DNA from 3 places in the Iodobacter fluviatilis genome. Region 1 is predicted to be linked to each of the others. Evidence: predicted binding sites of a transcription regulator. Region 1 holds the regulator's gene; each other region holds the start of a gene.
What was found. Region 1 encodes sigma-54, which starts transcription at its own class of promoters, with help from an activator protein. Its sites were predicted from a motif close to CTGGCACGCTTCATGCTT; they were not measured.

Region 1 (5,147 bases):
ACGCCCGTGTGGAATAGCCACGCCTTGACCAAGGCCGGTGGAACCGAGTTTTTCTCTAGCAAACAAGCTATCAAAAATAACGCTACGGGCAATGCCGTGGCTATTTTCAAATAGAATCCCTACTTGTTCAAAAATACGTTTTTTGCTGCCGACTTCCATATCGAGGAAGACATTGCCGCTTGGCAGAATTTGGGCGATCAGACTCATTGTAGGCAGACCAAAACAAGGACGACAGCTATTGTAGCGCCGTAGCTTGAAAACAAAAACGGGAACCCGATTAAACCGGTTCCCGCTAAGGTGAAAGAAATCGCTTTATTCAGCGCTAGGTTGATGCTGTTTGATGGATTCGTTGCGATGATCCATTGATTTTTCTTTGTGCTTTACAACTTGACGATCAAGTTTATCTGCCAAAAAATCAATCGCTGCGTACATATTTTCATCCGTTGCTTCAACGTGGATATCGCGTCCGCGAACATGAACGGTAGCTTCAACTTGGTGTTGCAGTTTCTCCACGGAGAGGATGACATTAACGTCAATCACATTATCAAAGTGCCTGATAACCCGCTCCATTTTACTGTTCACGTACTCACGAATGGATGGGGTTACTTCAAGATGATGGCCACTGATATTCAAATTCATAGGGTTACTCCTTCCGTTGGGGCCTTACAAACTTTTGCGCTGACTTACTGGGTAAATCTGCAACGCCTCACGGTATTTAGCAACGGTACGACGCGCTACCACAATACCTTGGGCGGATAATGCTTCTGCCAATACGCTATCACTTAAAGGTTTTTTCTTATCTTCTTGCTGCACCATCTGCTTTATCAAAGCTTTGATAGCGGTTGCAGAACATTCACCACCGGCGTCCGTATCTACATGGCTACCAAAAAAGTACTTAAACTCATACAAACCACGCGGCGTTAACATGTATTTTTGCGTGGTGACTCTAGAAATAGTTGATTCGTGTAAATCGAGCTCTTCAGCGATATCCCTCAACACCAAAGGGCGCATCGCCACTTCACCGTACTCAAAAAATGCCCGCTGCCGCTCTACAATTGCTGTTGCTACTCGTAAAATCGTATCAAAACGCTGCTGCACACTTTTTACCAACCAACGCGCTTCTTGTAACTCGCGCGCTAAATGAGCACCATCGCCTTTTTGTAAGATATCTGCATAAAGCCGGTTAACGCGTAATTTTGGCATAGATGCATCGTGTAATCTAACCCGCCAAACCCCGCGTACTTTTTGCACAACCACATCAGGGCTTACATATCTTGGTGAGGTTACAGACCACTGTGCACTCGGCCTTGGGTTTAAACTTACAATCAATTCTTGCGCAGCTTTTAACTCAGCATCCTCGCATTTAAAGGCTCGTTTAAGCTTAGTGTAGTCCCGTCCAGCTAATAAATCGAGTGAATTTTGGGCAATTTTCAAGGCTAAATCTTTAGCGGCACTCGGCTGTTTTTGACGCAACTGTAAGCATAATGAATCGGCGGTATCCCGAGCTCCAACGCCTAAGGGCTCTAAATGTTGTAAGCGAATTAAAGCAATCTTCAAGTCATCAAGTTCGAGTTCATAATCTTGGATAAGTTCCTCTGGCAGCTGAGAATAGACTTCATCTAAGGGCTGAGAAAGAAAACCATCATCATCCAAAGCTTCAATCAACATCAACAACAAAGACTTATCCCGATGCGGCAGCTGCAGCAGACCTGCTTGCTGCAGCAGGTATTCACGTAAATCTAAATCACGCGCAATATTGGTGGCGGGGTCGAAGTCATTATCGTCATCTGAGCTTCCATGACTAGTACCTTCCCAGCGCAAACCATCATCATCCCCGCCCATTTCCCACTGCGGCTCGGGCTGCTCAGCTTCCCCTGCGGGGGCCTCCTCGCCACGCTCCAGCAAGGGGTTGTCGTTTAGATACTGTTCAAGCTCTTGTTGAAACTCAAGCGTAGAAAGCTGCAGCAGCTTAATAGCCTGCTGCAATTGTGGCGTGAGGTTAAGTTGCTGGGAAAGCCGCAGCTGCAGGGTTTGTTTCATTTACATACGGAAATGTTCACCGAGATACACTCGACGCACACTTTCATTAGCCACAATATCTTTTGGAACACCAGACGCCATCACCGCACCTTCTGAGATGATGTACGCACGATCACAAATACCTAAGGTTTCACGCACATTATGATCAGTGATTAGCACACCGATTCCACGTTGCTTTAAAAAACCAATAATACGTTGAATATCCATCACTGCAATCGGGTCTACACCTGCAAATGGCTCATCCAGCAAGATAAAACGTGGGTTTGCCGCAAGTGCACGGGCAATTTCTACCCGCCGCCGCTCACCACCTGATAAGCCCATTGCCCCAGCATCCCGCAAATGAGCAATATGCAAATCATTGAGCAGCTCGTCAAGGCGGGCATCAATCTCAACACGATTTTTGTAATGCAGCTCTAGCACTGCAGTTATGTTTTGCGCCACCGTCATTTTACGAAAGATAGATGCTTCCTGAGGTAAATAACCTAAACCTCGCCGTGCTCGCTGATGAATGGGTAAATGGCCGATATCTTCACCATCGAGCATAATCCGCCCGCCATTCATCGCCACCAAGCCTACCAACATATAAAAGCTAGTGGTTTTGCCCGCGCCATTAGGGCCTAACAAGCCAACCACTTCGCCACTAAAAATTTCCATCGTGACATCACGCACTACAGTACGTTTGCCGTAGCGCTTTTCTAATTGTTCTGCACGTAAAGAACTACTCATGGAGCGGGAGCCTTTTTCGGATTGATCACGATATTCACCCGGCCACCTTCTGTTTTACTTTGCGCTTGGTAAGCTTCATTGTTTAAATCGTAAGTGATTACATCGCTATAAATGTGATCTTCGCCCCGCTTTACCCAAGCTTTATCTAGCAGTTTTAGAATACCGGTGCGCCCGTCGTAATCAAAACGCTGGGCTTCTGCATCCACCCACTCATTGCCGCCATCCATTTTCTGCCGAAACCGCACTGGGCTGCCGTTACCAGCAACAAACTGATTGCCCGCTTCATCTTGGCGCACGGTGAGCTTATCGCCACGAATACTGAGCGTACCTTGAGTCAGCACCACGTCACTAGTACAGACACTGGCCTGAGTCTTTTGATTCATCACGCAATTTGCAGCGGCAATTTTAATGGGTTTTTCACGGTCGGCTTTTTCTGCATGCACGGGGCCAGCAAGCAAAAATAATAATACGGCGTTAAGGGGTACGAAGCGGTTCATAGCTCATCCTGACTTTAGATTTAAGTTCCAGTGTTTCGGTATTAGAATTAGCAATAAAACCCACCGACTCAACAACATAAGTGCCCATTACGGCGTGCACTGGGGCATCGGAGCTGGCAATGCCCTGCTGGGGTAAAACCTGCATATCGCGGCTATTAATCACCAGCTCAGCCTGTGTACCACTGGCTGCACGCACCATTTTAACCGCCCCAGGAAACCAAACCTCACTGCCTTGCTTAATTGACTTAGCCCGCTCGCCCGTTACATCCAAACGAGGTTGCTCTGCTGCGGTATAACGCAAATGGGGCTTTTCTAGCCAAGTAATATCGCCAACAGGCAAGTGAGAAACATGGGTGGCCGTCAGCTGAGAAACGGGGCGGCCATCTTCTCCAAACCGCACGGCGGTGGCGCTATCGACCAACATATCTGGCTGATCAGAATTCACCGCATACGCTGCGCTTGGCAAGGTAGCCGCTCTATCTAGCAACCAAGTCAATCCGCCCAGCAACAACACTAAAGCCAAGGGCAGCAGGCGAGTAGTACCGGGAACAGCCATTAGGCGAGGTACGGCGCCATAGCTGCATCAAATGTGCCTTGCGCCTGCATCAGATACTCACAGACTTCACGTACTGCACCACGGCCACCTTGGCTACCGCTAATGTAGTGAGCGTGTTTACGCACTAATTGTGGAGAATCAGGCACGGCAACGGCAAAGGCTACCCGACGCATCACTGGCAAATCGATCACATCATCGCCCATATAACCACAGTCGTCCGCGCTAAGGCCTGCCACCTTCAGTAGCTCTTCAAAACTTGCGCCTTTATCGTGAGCGCCCTGATAGAGGTAGTCTACACCTAAGTCTTTGGCACGCTTTTCAACCAGCTTAGAAGTACGCCCGGTAATAATGGCTAGCTTTACCCCGCTGGTGTGCAACATTTTTAAGCCATGGCCATCTAGGGAATTAAATGCTTTTAGTTCTTCGCCACTATCGCTGTAAAACAGACTGCCATCTGTCATTACGCCATCAACATCAAAAATCATTAAGCGAACCGCTTTGGCTTTATCTGGCATTATTTTTCCTTTTTTTATTCCTGATTATGTCTCTTGCTCATACAAGCTCAAACAAAGTCGTTTGTAATAATCTTACAGAAACATAAATATAACCTCATGCTTTCGATAAGCTCAGGTTCAAGGGCAAAAATTTGAACACGAAATATACACAGCTTTTTTTGCTGATTTTAAACGACACGGGCGCGAAGTAGGTCATGCATATTTATCGCACCGACCAAGATCCCAGCCTCTAACACCAGCAAACCATTGACGCGGCGTGCGTCCATTTGCTGCACCGCTTCGGCGGCTAATTTATGTGATTCAATCGTTGCTGGTGCTAAAGTCATCACCGTGGATACAGGAGTATCACGCACATCGACACCCTGATCCAGTGCACGGCGCAAATCCCCATCGGTAAATATCCCGAGTAGCTGACCTGCAGCATCTACCACGGCGGTCATTCCCATGCCTTTCTTGCTGATTTCCAATAGGGCATCGCGCAGTAATACGTCTTGCCGAACCACGGGTAAAGCATCGCCGGTATGCATTAGATCGCGCACAAGCACCAATAAGCGCCGCCCTAAGCTACCACCGGGGTGAGACAAAGCAAAATCTTCAGTCTGAAAGCCACGCGCCTCTAATAAAGCCACCGCCAGCGCATCGCCCAAGGCCAAGGCTGCCGTGGTACTTGCCGTTGGAGCTAGGTTCAGCGGACAGGCTTCTTGAGCAACTCCCGAATCCAAATGTACGTTCGCTTGTTTGCTTAAAGTAGATTGCTCATTACCCGTCATAGCAATCAAGGGGATGCCTAAGCGTTTAAGGCTAGGGAGCAAA
Region 2 (5,147 bases), 470 kb from region 1:
TCGCTCTGCGGGGGTAATAATATCGGTGAGGCGAATACCAAACTTATCATTCACCACCACCACTTCCCCTTGGGCAATTAAGCAGCCATTCACCAGTACATCCATTGGCTCCCCCGCCATCCCATCTAGCTCTACCACTGATCCCTGCGCTAATTGCAGTAAGCTACGAATCGCAATTTTAGTCCGCCCCAGCTCCACAGTCAGTGAAACAGGGATATCCAAAATCATATCAATATTGCTAGGTGCATTAGCAATAGGTGCACTTGCGTCAAAACGCTGAAAAATATCCGCAGCCTGCACTTCAGGGCCAGAAGCCGATGCTGCATCGGCTACATCTTGCTCGGCAAGGGCCGCAGCCCAATCATCCATTGCCATTTCATCTTCATCAGCCATTACAAAATCCTCATTGGCTTACCATTTAATCTCAACCACGATCAATTTACCTTGGCTAAGTATTTTTATTTGCTATTCATTAGCCGCTAGATATTTTTATTTCTGCTCCTCGTCATTTAATTGGCTTTCTGTTTCGCTCCCCGTTAAAGCTTCAGCGGAACCCAATACTTTACTTACCCTTAAAGCATACTGCCCATTTAAAGTGCCGTATTTGCACTCCAATACGGGCACATTATCTACCGCAGCAATAATGGCCTCAGGGATTTCTAAAGAAATAATATCCCCCAGCTGCAGCTCTAAAATCTCTCCTAAAGTGACCTTGGCATTGCCCAAAGTGGCCACCAAATCAACCTCAGCATGCTGAATTTGCTTTTGCATTAAAGTGGTCCAACGATTATCCACTTCAATTCGGTCAGCCTGCATCGTGCTATACAGCACATCGCGAATAGGCTCGATCATTGAATAGGGGAAGCAGATATGAAAATCCCCACCACCCGCACCCAATTCAATTTTAAAGGTATAGGCCACCACTACTTCAGTTGGCGTGGCAATATTAGCAAACTGAGTATTCATTTCTGAACGGATGTAAACAAATTCGCAAGGAAAAACCGGAACCCACGCTTTTTCGTACTCTTCAAAAACCACATCCAAGAGACGCTGAATAATCCGCTGCTCGGTGGCTGTAAAATCACGCCCTTCAACCCGCACATGATAACGACCGTCCGAGCCAAATAAATTATCCACCACCAAAAACACAAAATCAGGATCAAAAATAAATAATCCTGTTCCGCGCAGCGGCTTCATTTGAATCAAATTTAAATTGGTAGGGACCACCAGATTACGAATAAATTCGCTATATTTTTGCACCCGAACGGGGCCAACGGAAATTTCAGCATTGCGGCGCATAAAGTTAAATAAGGCCACGCGCAAATTACGTGCAAAGCGCTCATTTAAAATTTCAAGCGTAGGCATCCGCCCACGAACAATGCGCTCTTGGCGACCAATGTCATAATCGCGAACAGCAGAAGCATCGACCTCGTCGTCGGAAGAATCGTCTTCACCGGTCACACCACGCAGTAGCGCGTCAACCTCTTCCTGAGAAAGGATATCGTCTGACATAATCCTTAGCCCGGATAAACTATTACCCGTTATTTAATATAATTTGTATTCAACTCGGCTGAGCTGTAGATATTTGCAACTAAAGCACATTCGCTGATGCTGGGTAAACACACCATCTACCCAGCATCAATTATTTACTTAGTTACTGCACAATAAATGATGTGAAATTAACTGAAATAACCCCTTCATCTTCACTCTCTGCCCCTAAAATTTTATTTACCATTTCACGAATTTCTTTACCCAGCTTATCGGTGCCGTCGGGTGCTTTTACTTCTGCCATCGTTTTACCACGAAGCAGCTTATTAATTTGTCCTTGAATTTTAGGCGACAAACTTTTAATTTTTTCGGCTAACTTTGGATCACCCAGTTCTAAAGAAATATCCGTCTGCAAAATGCCATCGCCATCTTCCGAATGCAAGTTAACGGTAAATTGTGGCAATTTTTCAAAAACAGCAGCGTGCTCTTCTTTCTTTTTATGATCTTTCTTTTTCTTTTTTGCATCGTCGTGTGCAGTGGCTTCTGCCGCCACTTCATCCGCAGCAGGATCGCTACTTTTTGTCAGCAAAAACGCGGCCACCCCCCCCACAATGATTAACAAGACCACTAATAAGCCAATCACAGCAAATAAAAGAATATTTTTCTTCGCTTTAGGCGCGGCTTCCACTTTGGCATCTGACATGACATCACCTTGAATGGATTGAAATATTTGATAAAAAATAAAATAAAAACCAGAACAAAGCGCCCCAATAAAATGCGAGGGGCGCTGGCCTTGGAATTAAGTCATTTGATTATAGCTTAAAAAGCATTAACAAACAGAGAGTAAGGCGCTGCTCTTGCTGCAAAACAACAAGACGCGCCTTGTTTAAACATAAAGATTTAGACCGCTACGCGCTACAGGTACGTGAACATCCGTCATCACTCGTGGCAACCCATCGCTATAATTATCTGTCAGATTTCCAGCAAATTGCCTCGATCTAGATTGATGCTGCTGCTGCTCCATCTGTTGACTACTAGCTTGCTGCTGCGCCTGTTGCTGGGCATGTTGATTTAATGAATCAGAGGCAACTTGCACATTACTCAGCTGAATACCTTGGTCAGCCAGCAACATTGTTAGCCTAGGTGTAGCTGCAGCAAGCGCCTCACGTACCGAAGCATGTTGCGAGCTAAACACCACACTCGCTTGCTCTCCCGACATGGTTAAACGCACTTCCATTGGGCCAAGATGCGGTGGATTAAGCTGCATATCAATCTGCTGATGCTTATCTTGCAACATCATTGATACCCGCTGCGCAACCGCATCGCCCCAACGTGAGCTACCCACCGGCTCTGCCACGGTATGTGTAGGCCCAGCAGGTTTAGCCTCTGCAACAGGAGTGTGCAAGGCCACCACGGGTGCAGCTTCTGTTTTAAGCAACGGCGCATTTTCTTTAGATACGGCCAAAAGAGCTGCAAAGTCTTCTTCTGGCGCGGTAAAGCCATTGGCATCACCGGCCGCTTTCTGCCGTAAAGAGGCAAATTTTGCCGCGTTAATATCACCTGCCAAAGCTTGGCTAGGGTTTAGATCAGTCTGCCCTAAGGCCGTTAATCCATTTCCCTCGCCGTCTTCGCCGCTCAACAAGCCCTTACCCAGCTTAGTGAGATCAAGGCCCACAAAACTTTTATCGCCATCTGGCTTAGCAACATTACTCAACGCACTGGCTTGAGCCAGAGCTTGCACCTGCAGCATGGCCAACCATGGCTGAGCAGCTTGCGCGCTGTTTGCTTGGGATTTTTGCTCATCTTCGCCGGTATTTTCTTCTTTTTTTGCGGGCGCTGGTTTTTCAGACTCAGCTGATTTGCCTTCCTGACGAGAGCTCACCTCCCGCTCTAGCGTTTTAGCAAATGTTTGCCCAGCAGCAGGCTCTGCCCCCATCGCGACAGAAGCACGAGGGTCAGTTGACCGGCTAGTTTGGGCACTGGCTACAACAGTGAGATTGCTCGCCATGACGAGGCTCCTCGATAGGGGCTTATTGCTAATAGCACTTGATTAAGCAATTGCAGTGCCAGCCCGAATAAATCACAGTAAACTCGCACTTGGCTGCATCTTTTCTCTGCACCGAGTAAATTGGTCTATCTTTTCAATCGGCCAGCGAGGATTAAATAATGGCTGAAGATTCAGACGCAGAACGCACGGAGCCCGCCTCTAGTAAGCGCTTAGAAGAAGCGCGAGGTAAAGGGCAGATTCCGCGCTCACAAGAATTAGCAACGTTCTCCATTTTAATGACCGGCATCGTCATGCTGATTTCGCTTGGGCCTGAATTACTCGGCACTTTAAAAGCTATTTTCATTGCCGAGCTCAGCTTTAGTCGAACCACCATTAGCGACCCTAATCAAATGCTGCTGCATTTTACTGGCTCAGCGCAAAAAGCCTTAATGGCTTGCCTACCGATTATTTTACCCTGCGCCCTGATGGCGATTATCACGCCAGTATTGATCGGTGGCTGGCTATTTACCGTTGAAGCTTTAACGCCCAACTTTGCCCGAATGAATCCCATGAATGGGATAGGCCGGATGTTTTCACTAAAAAGCATCGTTGAAATGACAAAAACCATTCTTAAATCCAGCCTGATTGGCGGCGTGGCGGCGTGGGTGTTATGGGGGCAAAGAGAAGAATTTATCCAGCTGATTACCATGCCACTCGAAATTGGCATGCCCTATATGTGGAAAATGGTTCAGCACACCCTGCTACTGGTGATCAGCTCTTTAGCTATTTTAGCTGCGATTGATGCGCCCTATCAGCTCTGGGATTATTACAAGGGCTTGCGCATGACTAAAGAAGAAGTAAAGCAAGAAGGCAAAGATGCCGAGGGCTCGGCTGAAATTAAAGGTAAGATTCGTCAACTACAACATGAAGCAGCCAGAAAGCGCATGATGAGCGAGATTCCAAAAGCCAACGTGATTGTCACCAACCCAACTCACTTTGCCGTGGCCTTGCAATATACCGAATCCATGCGTGCGCCCAAGATTGTGGCTAAAGGCGCTTTTTTGCTGGCAGAACGAATTATCGAGCTAGGTAAAGAGCATAAAGTAGCGATTGTCCGCACCCCGCCTTTTGCCCGTGCGCTCTATCACCATGCTGAACTTGGAGAAGAGATCCCTGCCGCGTTGTATACTGCTGCGGCAGAAGTACTGGCTTATATCTATCAGCTTAAGCACTGGCAAAATTTTGGCGGCGAAGAGCCAAATCTATCAACCGAGCTCCCTGTACCCAGTGATTTAGATCCAGGGGGCGAAGTCTAAGACCGCTTTATAATCTCAACCGAAGAGCATTGAACCTCGTGTACATAGCCGCAAGTGTAGCTTACGTTCTTATTCAACATACTTTTATGCGCTACAAAATTTAACGAGTCGTTACGTTTATTTTCTGTATGGGGGAATGAACCCCCTCCCCAGCTTTTGAATCAAATAAAGAGAATTTAAAGCCCTATGTGGCGCACTTTTAATTACAGCAAGCTCGCTGGCCCCGCGCTGGTACTGATGGTTCTCGGCATGATGGTTCTGCCGCTGCCTGCCATTGCGCTCGATTTATTCTTTACTTTTAACATCGCTATATCCATCATCGTGCTGATGGTGGCGCTCTACACCCGTAAGCCGCT
Region 3 (5,147 bases), 740 kb from region 1:
TCGCAATTAAACCCACCCGCTTAGCACATCGTTAACGCAAATTTTAACCCTAGTAGCCTGTCGGACTTAGACGGTCGAAGCGAAAAATCGCATGATCGAAACCAGATTTTGCCGGATTTGCAGCACCAATAACGAGTTATTGGTCAAAAATCTGGTGAAATATAGGCCGATCAGGTGATTTTGCAGCTGACTGATGCTAAGCCCGACAGGCTGCTAGTACTGATTTATGACGGTAAATGGTACTTGTCGCTATTCTCTCTATAAATCAACGATTAACCCGCATCAAGGCAAACGCAAGAGGTAGAATATCCCCTCTTGCGTTTGCCTTGAGCGATGATGATGACCATTCGAGCCGTTGTCTTTGATTTTGGTGGTGTATTATTTGATTGGAATCCCGATTATCTTTATCGCAAGCTAATCAATAATGAAAAAGAGCGAAAATTCTTCTTCAGTCACGTTTGCAATAGCGAATGGAATATTGAGCAAGACCGTGGCCGCACATGGGCTGATGCAATCGCCATCAAACAGGCCGAGTTTCCCGAGTACAGTGATTTGATCGCGGCATTTTATAGCCGCTGGAATGAAATGCTACGAGGCACTTTACCTGATGGCGTAGCACTGATGGAGCGATTAGAATCAGCTAATATTCCACTCTACGGCCTAACTAATTGGTCAGATGAAACCTTTCCCTATGCTTGGGAGCACTTTCCGCTACTGCACCGCTTTAAAGATATTGTGGTATCTGGGCGCTTAGGCTTAATCAAACCTGATCCGGCCATTTATCAAGCGATGTTTGAGCGCATCCATTTAACAGGCTTGCAGCCTAATGAGCTGGTGTTTATTGACGATGTCGCCAAAAATGCCCACGCAGCAAGCCAACTGGGTTGGCATGGTATTCACCATACCAACGCCAATGAAACCGCAAAGCAACTCCAGCAACTAGGTTTAAAATTTTAATGACGCCAATCACTAAACCCCGAATCAGTATTTTATATTGCACCCGATGCAATTGGTTACTACGCTCAGCGTGGCTTGCTCAAGAGTTGCTATCAAGCTTCGCGGATGAGGTCGGAGAAGTGGCCCTGCAACCAGGCACTGGAGGCCTATTTGTTGTGCAGTGTATGGATATCATTATTTGGGATAGAAGAATCGAGGGGCGTTTTCCGGAGTCTAAAGAATTAAAACAGCGCATCCGAGATTTAATAGCCCCAGAAAAACCCTTGGGCCATAGTGATGCTAGGCGCAATTAGCCTAGCAGCCTGTTGGCGTTTCATTCGCCATTGCGCTGAGCCGGAAAACGGCTAGGCACAAGGCATGTGACGAAGGCAATAACGGGTTATTGTCGAGGAGCATCACGCAGTGAATGGCCCTTTCCCGGCTCAGCCCTTCGGGTTTAGCCCATTTTAGGGGCGGAACAAAAGTTAAAAATCGCTCATGGTACTCGTATCATGTCGCCATTTTCTCCTTGTTCAGCCCCAAAACTGGGCCAAACGCAGCCGTGAATGAAACGTCAACAGACCCTAGCAATCATAATGCATTGTATTTATTCTTAAATTAGATCGTACCTCAACCCAGTTTTGTTATGCACTAGCCAGCCAATGCTAAGCGACTTACTAAACTACTTTAAACCTGTCTGTGTTAAGTTATGCCCATGCTTAAGTACCTACTCATTATCCTTGCCTGCTTTGCCCCACTGGCTCACGCCGATATCTACAAGTATGTGGACGAACACGGCAATGTCACGTTTTCTAATATCCCCATGCGCAATGCACAACGCATCTTGGTCGAGCCAGGAGCCTTGATTCCTGCCCCTCGCTCGCATGGCAACGCAGGCCCTAAGGAGCGCCGCCCACAAACGGCAACTCCAGGTAACTTTCCACGCGTGGATGCTGCCACGCAAAAAAGCCGTGATAGTAACCGCCAGCTTATTCTTAATGAAGAGCTAGCGAGTGAGCAAAAAAGACTCACCGATGCGCGCCGCCAACTCTCAGAAGCTGAAAGCACTAGATCTGCCGAAGAAAAAGCCAGCCCGCAAAAGTATGTAGAAAAAATGGGCCGCATCCGCAATAACATGGTTCTGCATGAGAAAAATATCAGCGCCTTACAATCCGAAATTAGCCGCTTGCGCTAAACCTTACACAAATCTACGCACCATCCACAGCAGCAATGCACCACACTGGTGCATTGCTGCTGTATGCTTATAGGTCTTAGCACCAGTAAAGGGGCCCATACTAGCGAACTCGTATCATCACCTTGCTGGCCCGCAAATTGCTAGAGTCCCATAGATAATCTTCTGCAGAGACAAGCCACCATGTGCCATACCGCCTTCTCTGGTCTTGAGTTTCTGGATGATGCTGTCATTGCCGTTGCTACAGACAGCACGCTGGTTTACGTCAACCCTGCTGCCACTGATCTGTTAGGCCTACGCCAAGATGATATAGGCATGACATTATCAGCATGCTTAGAGCCGCACAGCCCCATTGTCAGTGCGGTGATTACTGCCTGCACAGAAAACATCAGCATCACCGAGCACGAGCTTTTGCTAGCCACCACGCACGGCGATGTGTATGTCACGCTCACCGCCAGCCCTATCGAAAACAGTGCAGCGGCGGCGTTGGTTGAAATTCGGCAAATGGATCAACAGCGAAAAATTGTGAATGAAGCACGCTTGCAAGCGCAACAACAAGCCAATCGCGAGCTGATTCGCAATCTTGCCCATGAAATAAAAAACCCCTTAGGTGGTATTCGTGGAGCTGCGCAATTGCTCTCTGTAGAGCTAACTAGCCCTGCCCTAAAAGAATACACCCAAGTGATTATCGAAGAGTCTCAGCGCTTACAAAGGCTACTGGATCGCTTACTTACTCCACATCGTCTGCCTAAGCTCACCGAGCTAAATATTCATGAGGTATTAGAACGTGTTCGCAGCTTAGTCCTTGCCGAAACGCCCAATGGCCTATCGGTAAAGCGCGATTACGATACCAGCCTACCTAGCCTGATCGCCGATCAAGAGCAACTGATTCAAGCGGTGCTTAATATTGTCCGCAATGCCGTACAAGCGATGGCGGGTGTAGGCGAGATTTTTTTGCGTACGCGGATTGCACGCCAGGTCACGCTCAATCGCCGCCGCTTTCCGCTAGCCTTACAAATTCAAATTATTGATAACGGACCGGGAATTCCTAATTCCCTAAAAGAAACGCTGTTTTATCCATTGGTCTCTGGCCGACCAGGCGGCACCGGTATCGGCCTGCACCTCGCGCACACCTTTGTTATCCAGCACCACGGCACCATTGAATTTGAAAGCCGTCCTGGCCTAACCTGCTTTAGCCTGCTGCTGCCGCTTAATGGCTGGCAAGAAGCGCATTAACTGATGTTACACAGCAATAAATAACAAGCAACAAAAGGAAACCCCATGAGTGCTGTTTGGATTATTGATGATGACCGATCGATTCGTTGGGTATTTGAAAAGGCCTTAGCACGCGAAAATATCTCGCATGCTAGCTTTGCCTCAGCCACCGAAGCGCTAGCAAAACTCACCCAAGAACAGCCACAAGCCATCGTTTGTGATATCCGCATGCCTGGCGAATCTGGATTACAGTTTTTAGATATTGTGAAGCAAGATTGGCCCGATTTACCCGTCATTATCATGACGGCACATTCAGATTTAGATAGCGCCGTATCGGCCTTTCAAGGGGGGGCATTTGAATATATGCCCAAGCCTTTCGATGTAGATCAAGCCATCGACTTAATACGACGTGCCATCCAAGAAAGCGAAAGATTTACCAATCAAGTAGGCAGCCCCACAGAAGCCGCATCACCCGCGCCAGAAATCCTAGGGCAAGCCCCTGCTATGCAAGATGTATTTAGGGCCATTGGCCGCCTCAGCCAATCTGCCGCCACCGTGTTGATTACCGGTGAATCAGGTAGTGGTAAAGAATTAGTAGCGCGCGCCCTACACCGCCATAGTCCACGCTCTGCCAAGCCCTTTGTGGCGATCAATACTGCGGCGATCCCTAAAGACTTACTAGAATCCGAGTTATTTGGCCACGAGCGCGGCGCATTTACTGGTGCAGACGCTCGCCGTCAAGGCCGCTTTGAGCAAGCTGAAAATGGCACCTTATTCTTAGACGAAATCGGCGATATGCCCTCCGAGCTGCAAACCCGCTTACTGCGGGTACTATCCGATGGCTTTTATTACCGCGTAGGCGGGCATCAGCCGATTAAAGCCAATGTGCGGGTGATTGCTGCTACGCATCAACATTTAGAAGAGCGGGTTAAACAAGGGCAGTTTCGAGAAGATTTATTCCACCGTTTAAATGTTATCCGGCTGCGCTTACCTGCACTTCGGGAAAGAAGCCAAGATATCCCTCTGCTAGCGCGTTATTTTTTGAGTAAATCGGCCACAGAGCTAGGGATTGAAGCCAAGCGTCTAACGGATGACGCCATGAATAAACTGGCCGCATTTAGTTTTCCGGGCAATGTGCGCCAGCTAGAAAACCTCTGCCATTGGATTACCGTAATGGCACCGGGTGCTTTAGTGCAAGCGGGTGATCTCCCTCCAGAATTAAGTACTGAAGCCAGTGAAGTCCAATTGCGCAACGGAGATTGGTTAAGTCATTTGGGCGCAGAAATGAGCATGCGTCTCAGCCGGGGTGATAGCCGCATTCTCGATGAGATCACCCCAGCCTTTGAGCGCGTAGTGATTGAACGCGCCTTAGCTCATACCGGCGGAAAACGCATCGAAGCGGCCGAGTTACTCGGCTGGGGGCGCAATACCCTAACACGTAAAATTCAAGAACTAGGCATGGAACACAGCTAATTTAGAGGTGCAGTTTGCTGCTTAAAATATAAAAAAGGGCGCAGCAAGCCGCGCCCTTTTGATCAAATAAAATCTGTTAATTACCTGTAGGCACAATAGTATCGCCGCTTAAGCGCACACGATCGCCTTGGCTAAATTGTGGGCGTTCCTGAAAGCTATAAGTGCGCTGGCTATCATCGTCAAATGACACGCGAACTTCGTATACCGTTACGCTGCGGTATTGTTTTTCAGCCTGATGGCCAGCCACAGCACCACCAATTGCACCCAATACTTCTGCAACGGTACGGCCATTACCCCCACCAATCTGGTGGCCCACTACCCCACCTAGCAC

Region 2: C1H71_RS11615 (flagellar hook-length control protein FliK) is a predicted target of sigma-54. The motif match lies at 3,541-3,558, and genes of this name have one in related genera.
Region 3: glnL (nitrogen regulation protein NR(II)) is a predicted target of sigma-54. The motif match lies at 2,257-2,274, and genes of this name have one in related genera.

What each region holds. Positions count from the first base shown of each region.
Region 1 covers NZ_CP025781.1:2,127,372-2,132,518, reverse strand. Annotated here, with positions in the region: gene C1H71_RS09595 (PTS sugar transporter subunit IIA) at 1-207, opposite strand, end outside; gene hpf (ribosome hibernation-promoting factor, HPF/YfiA family) at 313-639, opposite strand; gene C1H71_RS09585 (RNA polymerase factor sigma-54) at 664-2,040, opposite strand; gene lptB (LPS export ABC transporter ATP-binding protein) at 2,041-2,766, opposite strand; gene lptA (lipopolysaccharide transport periplasmic protein LptA) at 2,763-3,263, opposite strand; gene lptC (LPS export ABC transporter periplasmic protein LptC) at 3,241-3,819, opposite strand; gene kdsC (3-deoxy-manno-octulosonate-8-phosphatase KdsC) at 3,819-4,334, opposite strand; gene C1H71_RS09560 (KpsF/GutQ family sugar-phosphate isomerase) at 4,502-5,147, opposite strand, start outside.
Region 2 covers NZ_CP025781.1:2,601,812-2,606,958, reverse strand. Annotated here, with positions in the region: gene fliN (flagellar motor switch protein FliN) at 1-393, opposite strand, end outside; gene fliM (flagellar motor switch protein FliM) at 490-1,512, opposite strand; gene C1H71_RS11620 (flagellar basal body-associated FliL family protein) at 1,655-2,191, opposite strand; gene C1H71_RS11615 (flagellar hook-length control protein FliK) at 2,375-3,496, opposite strand; gene flhB (flagellar biosynthesis protein FlhB) at 3,655-4,791, shown strand; gene flhA (flagellar biosynthesis protein FlhA) at 4,978-5,147, shown strand, end outside.
Region 3 covers NZ_CP025781.1:2,864,404-2,869,550, reverse strand. Annotated here, with positions in the region: gene C1H71_RS12715 (HAD family hydrolase) at 337-957, shown strand; gene C1H71_RS12710 (SelT/SelW/SelH family protein) at 957-1,250, shown strand; gene C1H71_RS12705 (DUF4124 domain-containing protein) at 1,652-2,131, shown strand; gene glnL (nitrogen regulation protein NR(II)) at 2,312-3,364, shown strand; gene ntrC (nitrogen regulation protein NR(I)) at 3,410-4,816, shown strand; gene C1H71_RS12690 (outer membrane lipoprotein) at 4,893-5,147, opposite strand, start outside.